DNA from 3 places in the Hwanghaeella sp. LZ110 genome. Region 1 is predicted to be linked to each of the others. Evidence: predicted binding sites of a transcription regulator. Region 1 holds the regulator's gene; each other region holds the start of a gene.
What was found. The regulator LexA, encoded in region 1, represses DNA repair genes until DNA is damaged. The targets are predictions, from matches to a motif close to ATGTTCTANTTTGGTTC.
Positions count from the first base shown of each region.

Region 2: the regulator LexA is predicted to act here: its motif matches at 1,410-1,426, upstream of recA (recombinase RecA).
Region 3: the regulator LexA is predicted to act here: its motif matches at 1,613-1,629, upstream of ACOSDM_RS15995 (adenosylcobalamin-dependent ribonucleoside-diphosphate reductase).

Region 1 covers NZ_JBLZHT010000003.1:455,997-459,280, forward strand. The annotation lists gene glp (gephyrin-like molybdotransferase Glp) at 1-806, shown strand, start outside; gene lexA (transcriptional repressor LexA) at 941-1,636, shown strand; gene ACOSDM_RS08420 (ComEC/Rec2 family competence protein) at 1,633-3,284, opposite strand, start outside.
Region 2 covers NZ_JBLZHT010000003.1:93,967-97,250, forward strand. The annotation lists gene ACOSDM_RS06730 (response regulator) at 1-1,272, shown strand, start outside; gene recA (recombinase RecA) at 1,503-2,603, shown strand; gene rsmA (16S rRNA (adenine(1518)-N(6)/adenine(1519)-N(6))-dimethyltransferase RsmA) at 2,639-3,284, opposite strand, start outside.
Region 3 covers NZ_JBLZHT010000008.1:119,906-123,189, reverse strand. The annotation lists gene ACOSDM_RS15995 (adenosylcobalamin-dependent ribonucleoside-diphosphate reductase) at 1-1,482, opposite strand, end outside; gene ACOSDM_RS15990 (lysophospholipid acyltransferase family protein) at 1,732-2,454, opposite strand; gene ACOSDM_RS15985 (YdcF family protein) at 2,451-3,083, opposite strand; gene ACOSDM_RS15980 (cell division protein FtsX) at 3,095-3,284, opposite strand, start outside.

The DNA.
Region 1 (3,284 bases):
TTGCCCAAGGTGATGAGTTAATACCCGCAGGCTATCGCCTGACCGCGCGGGATATTGGCACAATCGCCGGAATGAACATTCCCTGGCTGTCGGTATATCGTAAACCCCGCATTGCGATCCTCTCGACGGGAAATGAAATTGCCATGCCGGGCGATCCGCTGGGACCCAATCAGATTGTCAGTTCCAATGGACCCGCCCTGGCGGCTGCGATTACGGCGGCAGGCGGGGTGCCAACCCTGCTGCCCATTGCGGCGGATGATCCAGAGGCGCTGAAAGCCCTGGCCCATCATGCGGCCGGTCATGACCTGCTGTTGACGACGGGGGGCGCCTCGGTCGGTAAGCATGATCTGGTCGGTAGTGTGTTGCAGGATGTCGGCCTGAAGCTGGATTTCTGGAAGATTGCTATGCGACCCGGCAAGCCCCTGATGTTTGGCCTGTTAAACGAAATGCCGATGTTGGGGTTACCGGGCAATCCGGTCTCTGCGCTGGTCTGCTTTCTGTTGTTTGGACAGTCTGCCCTGGCGCGCCTTGCCGGCATGAAAGATACAGACCCGGCCTTCGAAACAGCGCGTTTGGGCGTTGAACTTGGCCAGAACGATCAGCGGGAAGATTACATGCGCGCAACCCTGCGACGCGATTCGGATGGTTTTCTGGTGGCGGAGCCTTTTCAGCGTCAGGACAGTTCCATGATGCGCCGCCTGGCAGCGGCGGATTGCCTGGTGCGACGCCTGCCACATGCTCCTCCGGCAGTAATGGGGCAACCGGTTGAAATCATGCTGTTTTCTGGTGGGTATCTTAGCTTTTAGGGGAACATATACCCGCTAAAGAGAACATATGTTCTAATTTTACCCCTTGACACAGAGTGCGAACAAAATTAGTCCATAGAACAGGTAATCACGGTCTGAGCGCCATTGCGCCCCATGAACAGGAGAAGAACAAGATGCTGACCCGGAAACAATATGAACTCCTGATGTTCATTCACGACAAACTTCAAGTTTCGGGGGTATCCCCTTCTTTCGAAGAAATGAAAGAGGCATTGGACCTGAAATCGAAGTCTGGGATTCACCGCCTGATCACAGGGCTGGAAGAGCGTGGATTCCTGCGACGCCTGCCCAACCGCGCCCGCGCCTTGGAAGTTGTGCGCTTGCCTGAGAATTCGACGCCGGAGCAGTTGCCGATCCGCAATCGCCGCGTCGAAATGCTGCGCCAGAAGGAAATTGGCAGCAAACGATCCATGATGCGCGGCGGCGGTAACACCGTTCAATTGTCCCTGTATGGCCGGATCGCTGCCGGAACACCGATTGAGGCGCTGCGCGATCATTCCATGCTGGTTGATGTGCCCGCCACCCTGTTGGGCCGCGGCGATCATTATGCCCTGGAGGTTGAAGGGGATTCGATGATCGATGCCGGAATCCTGGACGGGGATACTGTAATCATTGAGCGCACGGAACATGCCAGCAATGGCGATATTGTCGTCGCGCTGGTTGAAGGGATGGAAGTCACCCTGAAACGCCTGCGCCGCAAGGGGGAAAGCGTCGCCCTGGAACCCGCCAACCAGAATTACGAAACCAGGATTTATCGCCCCGATCAGGTAAATGTTCAGGGTCGGCTGGTCGGTTTGCTGCGGAAATACTAATCCACGGACCGTTGGCTGGTTAACCCGGATTTGGTCCAGGGTCTGTGTCCCCGCGCTGCCTCAACCGTTTCCACGCCAAGGGCTGGCTTGCTGTCATAGAATACATGCACGCCATCGCGATACAGATCGGCGGGAGTGATCGCGGTGCGTTCCCGGCACAGGCTGGGATGCGGGACGATGGGCAGCCGGGTCACATCGGCCTGCAGGCAATCTTCGGCAACCGCCCTTGGGTCCTGGGTAAAGGCAAACACCCCTGCCCGGCCGTCTGACAGGGTAATGTTCAGGCTGCATCCCAAAGGATCACAATGCAATGGGGTTTCCCGCAAGGCCATCAGATCCTGCCAATCCCCGCCCAGCGGAAGCGCCGTCTTTTCCTGCCAAACCGACAGGGTGAATTTATCGCGCCGTGTGGACTGGACCCATAGTTTGCCCTGCCAGATGATCGCAGCCTGATCCGAAGTTTCATGGAACAGCACCAAAGGCGTTGGCTGTGACAGGGGAGAGGCCAATCCGGCGATCACAAAAGGCGCCCCCAGATATCGCCACCGATGCCGCCAGATTGCCGCCCATAACCCGCCCAACGTGACACAAATCAGGCCCCAACCGGTCATGGGGGGCAAGTGTCCAGTGGCACCGGGTAACGTCGCGACCCAATGGGCGATGGTCAGCACCGCATCGATCCCCCATCCCGCCGCCGATAAGGGCCATGCTTCCAGGCCGAAGGGCATCACCAACAGGCTCAACAGCCCCATGGGCATCACCCAAAAGGTGACAATTGGCACAGCGACGAGATTGGCCAGGACCGAATAATGCGCAATCCTGCCGAAATGATGGATCGCAAAAGGGGCGGTCGCCGCCCCGGCGATCACCGTGGTCAGGCACACCGCTGCCATATAGAAGGCCGCCTTTCTGCTCCATCCGCGCGCCCCATCCTGTTTCCCACCCCCAAATCGATAGCTTTCATAAACAGCGACCAGGGCAATCACGGCGGCAAAAGATAACTGGAAGCTGGGGCCGATCAGGCCTTCCGGCGCGATCAACAACACCACCATGGCTGCAAAGGCGACCAAACGCATGGAAATCGCCTGTCGATCGGTCAACACTGCCACCAGAACAAGGCCGGTCATAAGAAAAGCCCGTTGGGTTGGAACCGTCGCGCCGGAAAGCAACAGATAGCCAAAAGATGCGATTAACGCCCCGAAAGCAGCCCATTTTTTGATTGGGCGATCGCGTGCCCAAGATTCCCGCAGGGCAAGAAGGAAACGCAAGGTCACAAAAACGATCAGGGCGATCATGCCGATATGCAGCCCGGAGATAGCCAGCAGATGGGCCAGTCCGGATTGGCGCAGGTCTTCCAGAATTGGTTCAGGCACGGCGGCGCGATCCCCGGTCAACAGGGCGGCCATGACCCCGCCCCGTATGCCAGGCAGGGCAGCCTGCAACGCGGCGGAAACATCCATTCTGGTTTGCTGTATCGCTATATGGGCTGTTTCCCATAGATCGGGTTCTGAAAGGCGCGGAACCTTTTCCCAATCCGACAGGCTGAACCCGACAGCGCCCAATCGATCAAACCAGGCCACACGGGCGAAATCATAAGCGCCTGGATAAGAAGGTCTGGGCGGGGGCGATAGTCGGGCCATAAGGCGGA
Region 2 (3,284 bases), 360 kb from region 1:
GAGCGCATTGTGACCCTGTATGCAAATCGCACGGCCTTGCCAGATCAGGACAGGCCGGGTGTTCTGTTCCATGTCTTGGATTCAACAGAGCGCAAAAGGTTGGAAAGCCAGTTTGCCCAGTCGCAAAAGATGGAAGCGGTTGGTCAATTGGCGGGCGGGATTGCGCATGATTTTAATAATGTTCTGACGGCCATTATCGGGTTTTGTGATCTCTTATTGCATCGTCACCAACCCGGAGATCCATCCTTTGCCGATGTCATGCAAATTCAACAGAATGCCAACCGGGCAGCCGGTCTGACCCGCCAATTGCTGGCTTTCTCGCGGCAACAGGCAATTCGCACCCGCGTGGTGGATGTCACGGATATGTTGGCAGAATTGTCCAATCTGTTGCGGCGGCTTCTGGGCGAAACAGTTGAACTGATGATTGTTCACGGCCGCGATTTATGGCCTGTAAAAGGTGATCGTGGTCAATTGGAGCAGGGCATCATAAATCTTGCCGTGAATGCAAGGGATGCTATGGAACGGGGCGGCAGGCTGATTATTCAGACCGATAATTTCGCTGCGGACCGTCCCTATCAGATGCGCGATCAGATCATGCCACCTGGCGATTATGTGATGATCACAGTGACCGACACGGGGTCTGGAATGACACCGGATGTTATGGGGCGGATTTTTGAACCCTTTTTTACCACCAAGGAGGTCGGGCAGGGGACCGGGTTGGGGCTGGCCATGGTTTATGGCAGTATCACCCAAATGGGCGGCTTTATCGTTACCCATTCTGACGGGGCCGGGAAAGGAACGTCTTTCAGTCTTTATTTGCCGCGCGCAACAGAGCTGGAACGTGTTGCTGCAGAGAATGAAGGCCATGCCCAGAACCCTGAAATGCCGACCGTGGATGACACAGGTGGGGAACGAATCCTGCTTGTTGAGGATGAGGATGCCGTCCGGCTCTTCAGTGCGCGGGCGTTACGGTCAAAAGGGTATGAGGTGACAGAAGCCCGTACCGGGGAGGTCGCCCTGGAAATTCTGAAGGATAAGTCCTTTGACCTGTTGGTGACGGATATGGTCATGCCGAAAGTGGATGGCGCGACCCTTATTCGAGAGGCGCGGAAAGAAAATCCTGACCTGCCGGTGATCTGTATGTCGGGCTATACCCGGGAGGCTGTGGCCAATGAGGTGGCGGAATTACCGATGGTGCGGTTCCTGTCCAAACCATTTTCATTGAAGCAGTTGACCGCAAGCGTAAGGGGCGCTCTCGAATCGGGCGACTAAATCCGCTGGGACGGACCACGAATTCCAACCCTTATCAAAAAAATCCAAATGTGAGTCGCTTAAGAACATCCGGGGCACACCAGGAACACAACTACAGGATTTTCTCTTTCTCCTGTGATTTCATATAGATAAAATGAGAATAAAAAAAGAACTTGCGGAAAAGAACAGAACATGTACGGTATCGCCAGTTGCATGAACAACGTGGCTGTGACAGGAAGGATATCGCAATCATGACACAAGCGGCATTGCGCCTCGTGGGCAAGGAAGACATGGACAAGCAGAAAGCATTGGAAGCAGCCTTGAGCCAGATTGAGCGTTCCTTCGGGAAGGGCTCTATCATGAAGCTGGGCCAGCAGGACAGTTTGGACATCGAAGCGATCTCAACGGGGTCTCTGGGTCTTGATATCGCCCTGGGGATCGGGGGCGTTCCGAAAGGGCGCGTCATTGAAGTCTTCGGGCCTGAAAGCTCGGGTAAGACCACGCTGGCCCTGCATATCGTGGCAGAGGCGCAAAAGGCAGGGGGCACCTGTTCCTTCATCGATGCGGAACATGCACTGGATCCGGTTTATGCCCGCAAGCTGGGGGTAAATGTTGATGAATTGCTGATTTCTCAGCCTGATGCCGGGGAACAGGCACTGGAAATCGCCGATACGTTGGTTCGGTCTGGTGCTGTGGATGTTCTGGTCGTCGACTCCGTGGCGGCCCTGGTGCCGCGGGCGGAGTTGGAAGGGGAGATGGGCGACAGCCATGTCGGTCTTCAAGCGCGCCTGATGAGCCAGGCCCTGCGGAAGCTGACCGGATCCATCAAGCGGTCTAATTGTCTGGTTATCTTCATTAATCAGATCCGCATGAAGATTGGTGTGATGTTCGGCAGCCCGGAAACCACGACTGGTGGAAATGCGCTGAAATTCTATGCCTCGGTTCGGCTGGACATTCGTCGCATCGGCCAGATCAAGGATAAGGACACTGTGGTTGGTAACCAGACCCGCGTGAAGGTCGTCAAAAACAAGGTGGCCCCGCCCTTCCGCATGGTTGAATTCGATATCATGTATGGCGAAGGAATTTCCAAAACCGGTGAATTGATTGATCTGGGCGTGAATGCCGGGATTGTTGAAAAATCCGGGGCCTGGTTTTCCTATGAAGGCACGCGCATTGGTCAGGGTCGTGAAAATTCCAAGCGGTTCTTAACGGAAAACCCGGATGTCGCCCAGAAAATTGAATCAGCCATTCGCTCCAATGCAGGTATCTTGTCATCTACAATGTTGGATGGCCCCGACCCGGTAGAGGCGAAAGAGGCGGATTTGTCACCAGACGACGCACCTGAGACGTGATCTGGTCTGTCTGACTTTACAATATGATATGCCTGTTATTCCGACGGTAGGGAGTTCCCTGCCGTCGGTTTCTTTTGTGCCTCAACAGCACTGGTCAGGGCGACAAATTCCGCGACGCTCAATTCCTCGGCCCGACGTGTCGCGGTGATACCGGCTGCCTCCAGCACCGTTTCGGGGGTTGCGACCAGGCTTTTCAGGGATCCCCGCAGCATTTTACGGCGCTGACCGAAGGCGGCCTGGGTCACTTGTTCCAGGGCCGCCATGTCACAGTCAACAGGCGCTGGTTTTTTTGGGATCAAAGAGACCACTGCCGATGACACTTTAGGCGGGGGCGTGAACGCCTGTGGCGGCAGGGTTAAGGAAATCCGGGTATCACAGCGCCAATTGCACAAGACCGACAGGCGCGAATAGGCCTGGTCGCCGGGGCGGGCGACAATCCGCTCTGCCACTTCCTTTTGGAACATCAGTGACAGGCTGGCGATATCCTGTGCCTTGCGTAACCAATTGATTAATAGGGGGGTTGCGATGTTATAGGGCAGATTGGCAACGATCTTCACCGGGCCTGGTCCAAGGGTGGTGTAGTCCATCGCCAGGGCATCGCCCTCGATAAGGCGTAAGCGCCCCTGGGACGCTTGTACCAGGGGGGCAAGTGCCTCCAGACAGCGGCGATCCTTTTCAATA
Region 3 (3,284 bases), on a different contig from region 1:
TGCGTCGACGAAATAGTCCGGCAACTCACTCTCTGCACCGAACAAGTCCCGATACAGGCGATAGGCATAGTCCACAACCTCGTGACTTTCCCGACTGCCATCGGGTGCAAGGACCTTGCGATGGGCGCGAAAGGAAAAGGCAGGCTCGATCCCCGATGACACATTCTCCGCCACCAGGGAAATCGTGCCGGTCGGCGCGATGGACGTGACCAGCGCATTCCGGATACCATAGCGCCCGATATCCTTGCGAATATCCTCTGGCAATTCCGCGATGCTTTCCCCGGCCAGATAGGGTTCCGCCTGAAACAATGGGAATGCACCCTTTTCCCCCGCCAGATCAATTGAGGCGCGATAGGCTGCATCGCGCAGGCTGGCCAACCATTGTTCCGTTAATTTCAAGGAATCCGCACTGCCATAGCGCGTGCGGCACATCATCAGGGCATCTGCCAGACCGGTCACGCCCAGGCCAATACGCCGTTTCGCCATCGCTTCCTGCCGTTGCGCATCCATTGGAAAACGCGACAGGTCGATCACATTATCCATCATCCGAACCGCGATGGTCGCCAGTTCCGCCAAAGCATTCACATCCAGATGCGCCGCTTCCGTAAACGGTTGTTGGATCAAACGCGCCAGGTTAATCGACCCCAGCAGGCACGCGCCATAGGGGGGCAAAGGCTGCTCTCCACAGGGATTGGTCGCCTGAATCGTCTCACAATAATGCAGATTGTTGCGGGCATTGATACGATCGATGAAAATGACGCCAGGCTCCGCATGGTCATAGGTGGACCGCATGATCTTGTCCCACAGATCCCGCGCCTTAACAGTCCGGATCACAGCGCCACCGAATACAAGATCCCAGGGCCCATCGGCGGCAACGGCCTCCATAAAGGCATCACTGGCCAGAACCGACATGTTGAAATTGGTCAGCTTCCCAGCCGTGCGCTTGGCAGCGATAAATTCCTCAACATCAGGATGATCGCACCGCATCGTCGCCATCATGGCGCCCCGGCGATAACCGGCGCTCATAATCGTGCGACACATAGAATCCCAGACTTCCATAAAAGACACCGGACCCGACGCATCGGACCCGACGCCTTTAACCAATGCCCCCCGCGGGCGCAGCGTGGAAAAATCATAACCGATCCCGCCGCCATGCTGCAGCGTCACCGCCGCTTCTTTCAGATGGTCAAAAATGCCGACCATATTGTCTGGAATCGTGCCCATCACGAAGCAGTTGAACAGCGTTACCTCACGTTCGGTCCCGGCCCCGGCCAGAATCCGCCCGGCGGGCAGAAACTTAAAATCTGCCATCGCTTCATAGAAGCGCGGCTCCCATATCGAAGGGTCTTTTTCCACTGACGCCAAGGCCTTAGCCACCCGATGCCAGGTATCCTGTAACGTTTTGTCCACAGGCGTCCCATCCGGCTTTTTCAGCCGGTATTTCATATCCCAGATACGCTTGGAAAAAGTACTAAATTCCAAATGGTTATCCTCGTTTGGATCGTTCTGAGATTGGTGTGAAATTGGCTACAGGCATTTCCAATTTCCGCCTAACTATCAGATATATAATGACTTTTTTATTATAACGCGCAAATGCGATTCAAGTCAATCGATGTTCTGTTTTTGTTTGATGACAGTCAATTCAAGAGATCTTGGGCGATAATTTGGATAAGATTTTGAAATCAAAGAAGTTCGGGCAATTCATGCTGCCCTGTGAAACACTCCACAAAGTTATCCACAGGTTTCTTCACCGATCCGTTTGCACTCTGATTCTATTACATTTTCCAGCCTGTCCATAAAGCTTTGCCGGTCAAGACCAGGCGGTATGGCAGGCAGGATGGAAACAGTGATCGTGCCCGCCCGCTTCAGGAAACTGTTGCGCCGCCAGCGCATCCCCGAATCCAGCGCAATCGGGATCACCGGAACATTCAACGCGCGATACAGGGCATAAACGCCCGGGTGATAGGGCGCGGTCACCCCCGGCGCAACGCGTGTCCCCTGTGGATAGATAACGACCGAATAGCCATCTTTGATGACGGCGCGCCCCTGCAGCACCATGCTGCGCATAGCCGAAGCCCCGGCGGCGCGATCAACGGCGATCATGCGCATTTTGGAAAGATACCAGCCAAAGAACGGAACTGATTTCAGTTCCTGCTTTAGGACAAAGACCGGCTTTGGCAGAATATGGCTGAACGCCATCGTTTCCCAGGCCGATTGATGTTTGGACGCATAAATCGCAGGGCCGTCGGCCAGAGCCGCCCCTTCGGCATAAACCACCCGATATTTTATCCCGGCAAACAGCCAGGCACAGGCCACACCATAAAATATCCAGAACCGAAAGAACGGTCGCCCGATCCATTCAGGCAACAGGATCAAGGGCAGATAAAGAAATCCGATAACAATCGTTCCGCCGTAAAAAGCAAATCCAAACAACAGCGACCGCAAAACCGTCATAGTCTCTCCTCCGGGCCGAGCACCAATTCCCGAAGGGTTTGACGAATCCAGACCAGAATAAATTTCGTATATTCTCCCGCGATCAGGGCTGCCGTGCCTGGATAGCGGTACCACCTTTCATGTTTCACATGATCAGGGGAAACGGGATGCGGAACAATCTTAATTCCCGGCATCACAGCGCGAAATTCCAGCAAACTGCGCGGCATATGATAGCCAGCCGTCACCAGTCGAATAGAATGAATTCCAGCCTCCTTAACCCAGGCGGCCGTTTCCTGGGCATTGCCATCGGTGTCCACCGCGTCATGCCCTAAAATGATGCAACATTGCAGTCGATCCGGCGCGCGCTTTTGAATGCGCAGCAATTCTGCGACATCCACGCCACGATGCACCCCGGACACGAACAATCTGTCAGCCGCCTTTGCCTCCAACAGTTCGATGCCCGCCTCCAGCCGCAGCGTGCCGCCGGTCAACACAACAATGGCATCTGTCTTTTCCGATAGGGGAGCCGGGGTTTCCGGGATCGTGCTGGCAAAAACGACAAAGCCCAGCGCCCAGCCCGTCGCCAGCACTGCGACAAGTAGCAATCCAATTGGGTAGCGCCGCTTTCGGCTGTCCCTTCGTCGTGCCATCGCGCGGCCTCCTAGACCATCCGCGCCAGCGCCCGCATCACTGTGATGCGCGCCGCAATCATCGCGATCAGGGCTGTCGCCAACGGCAACAGGGCCAAAACAGCCCAATCCAATGGCGCCAGCACCGCAACCCCCGGCAATACGGCCCCGGTTGATGCCGCCCCCTGGCCCAGCCCGATGACAGTCAGGGCCGTGGCAAAG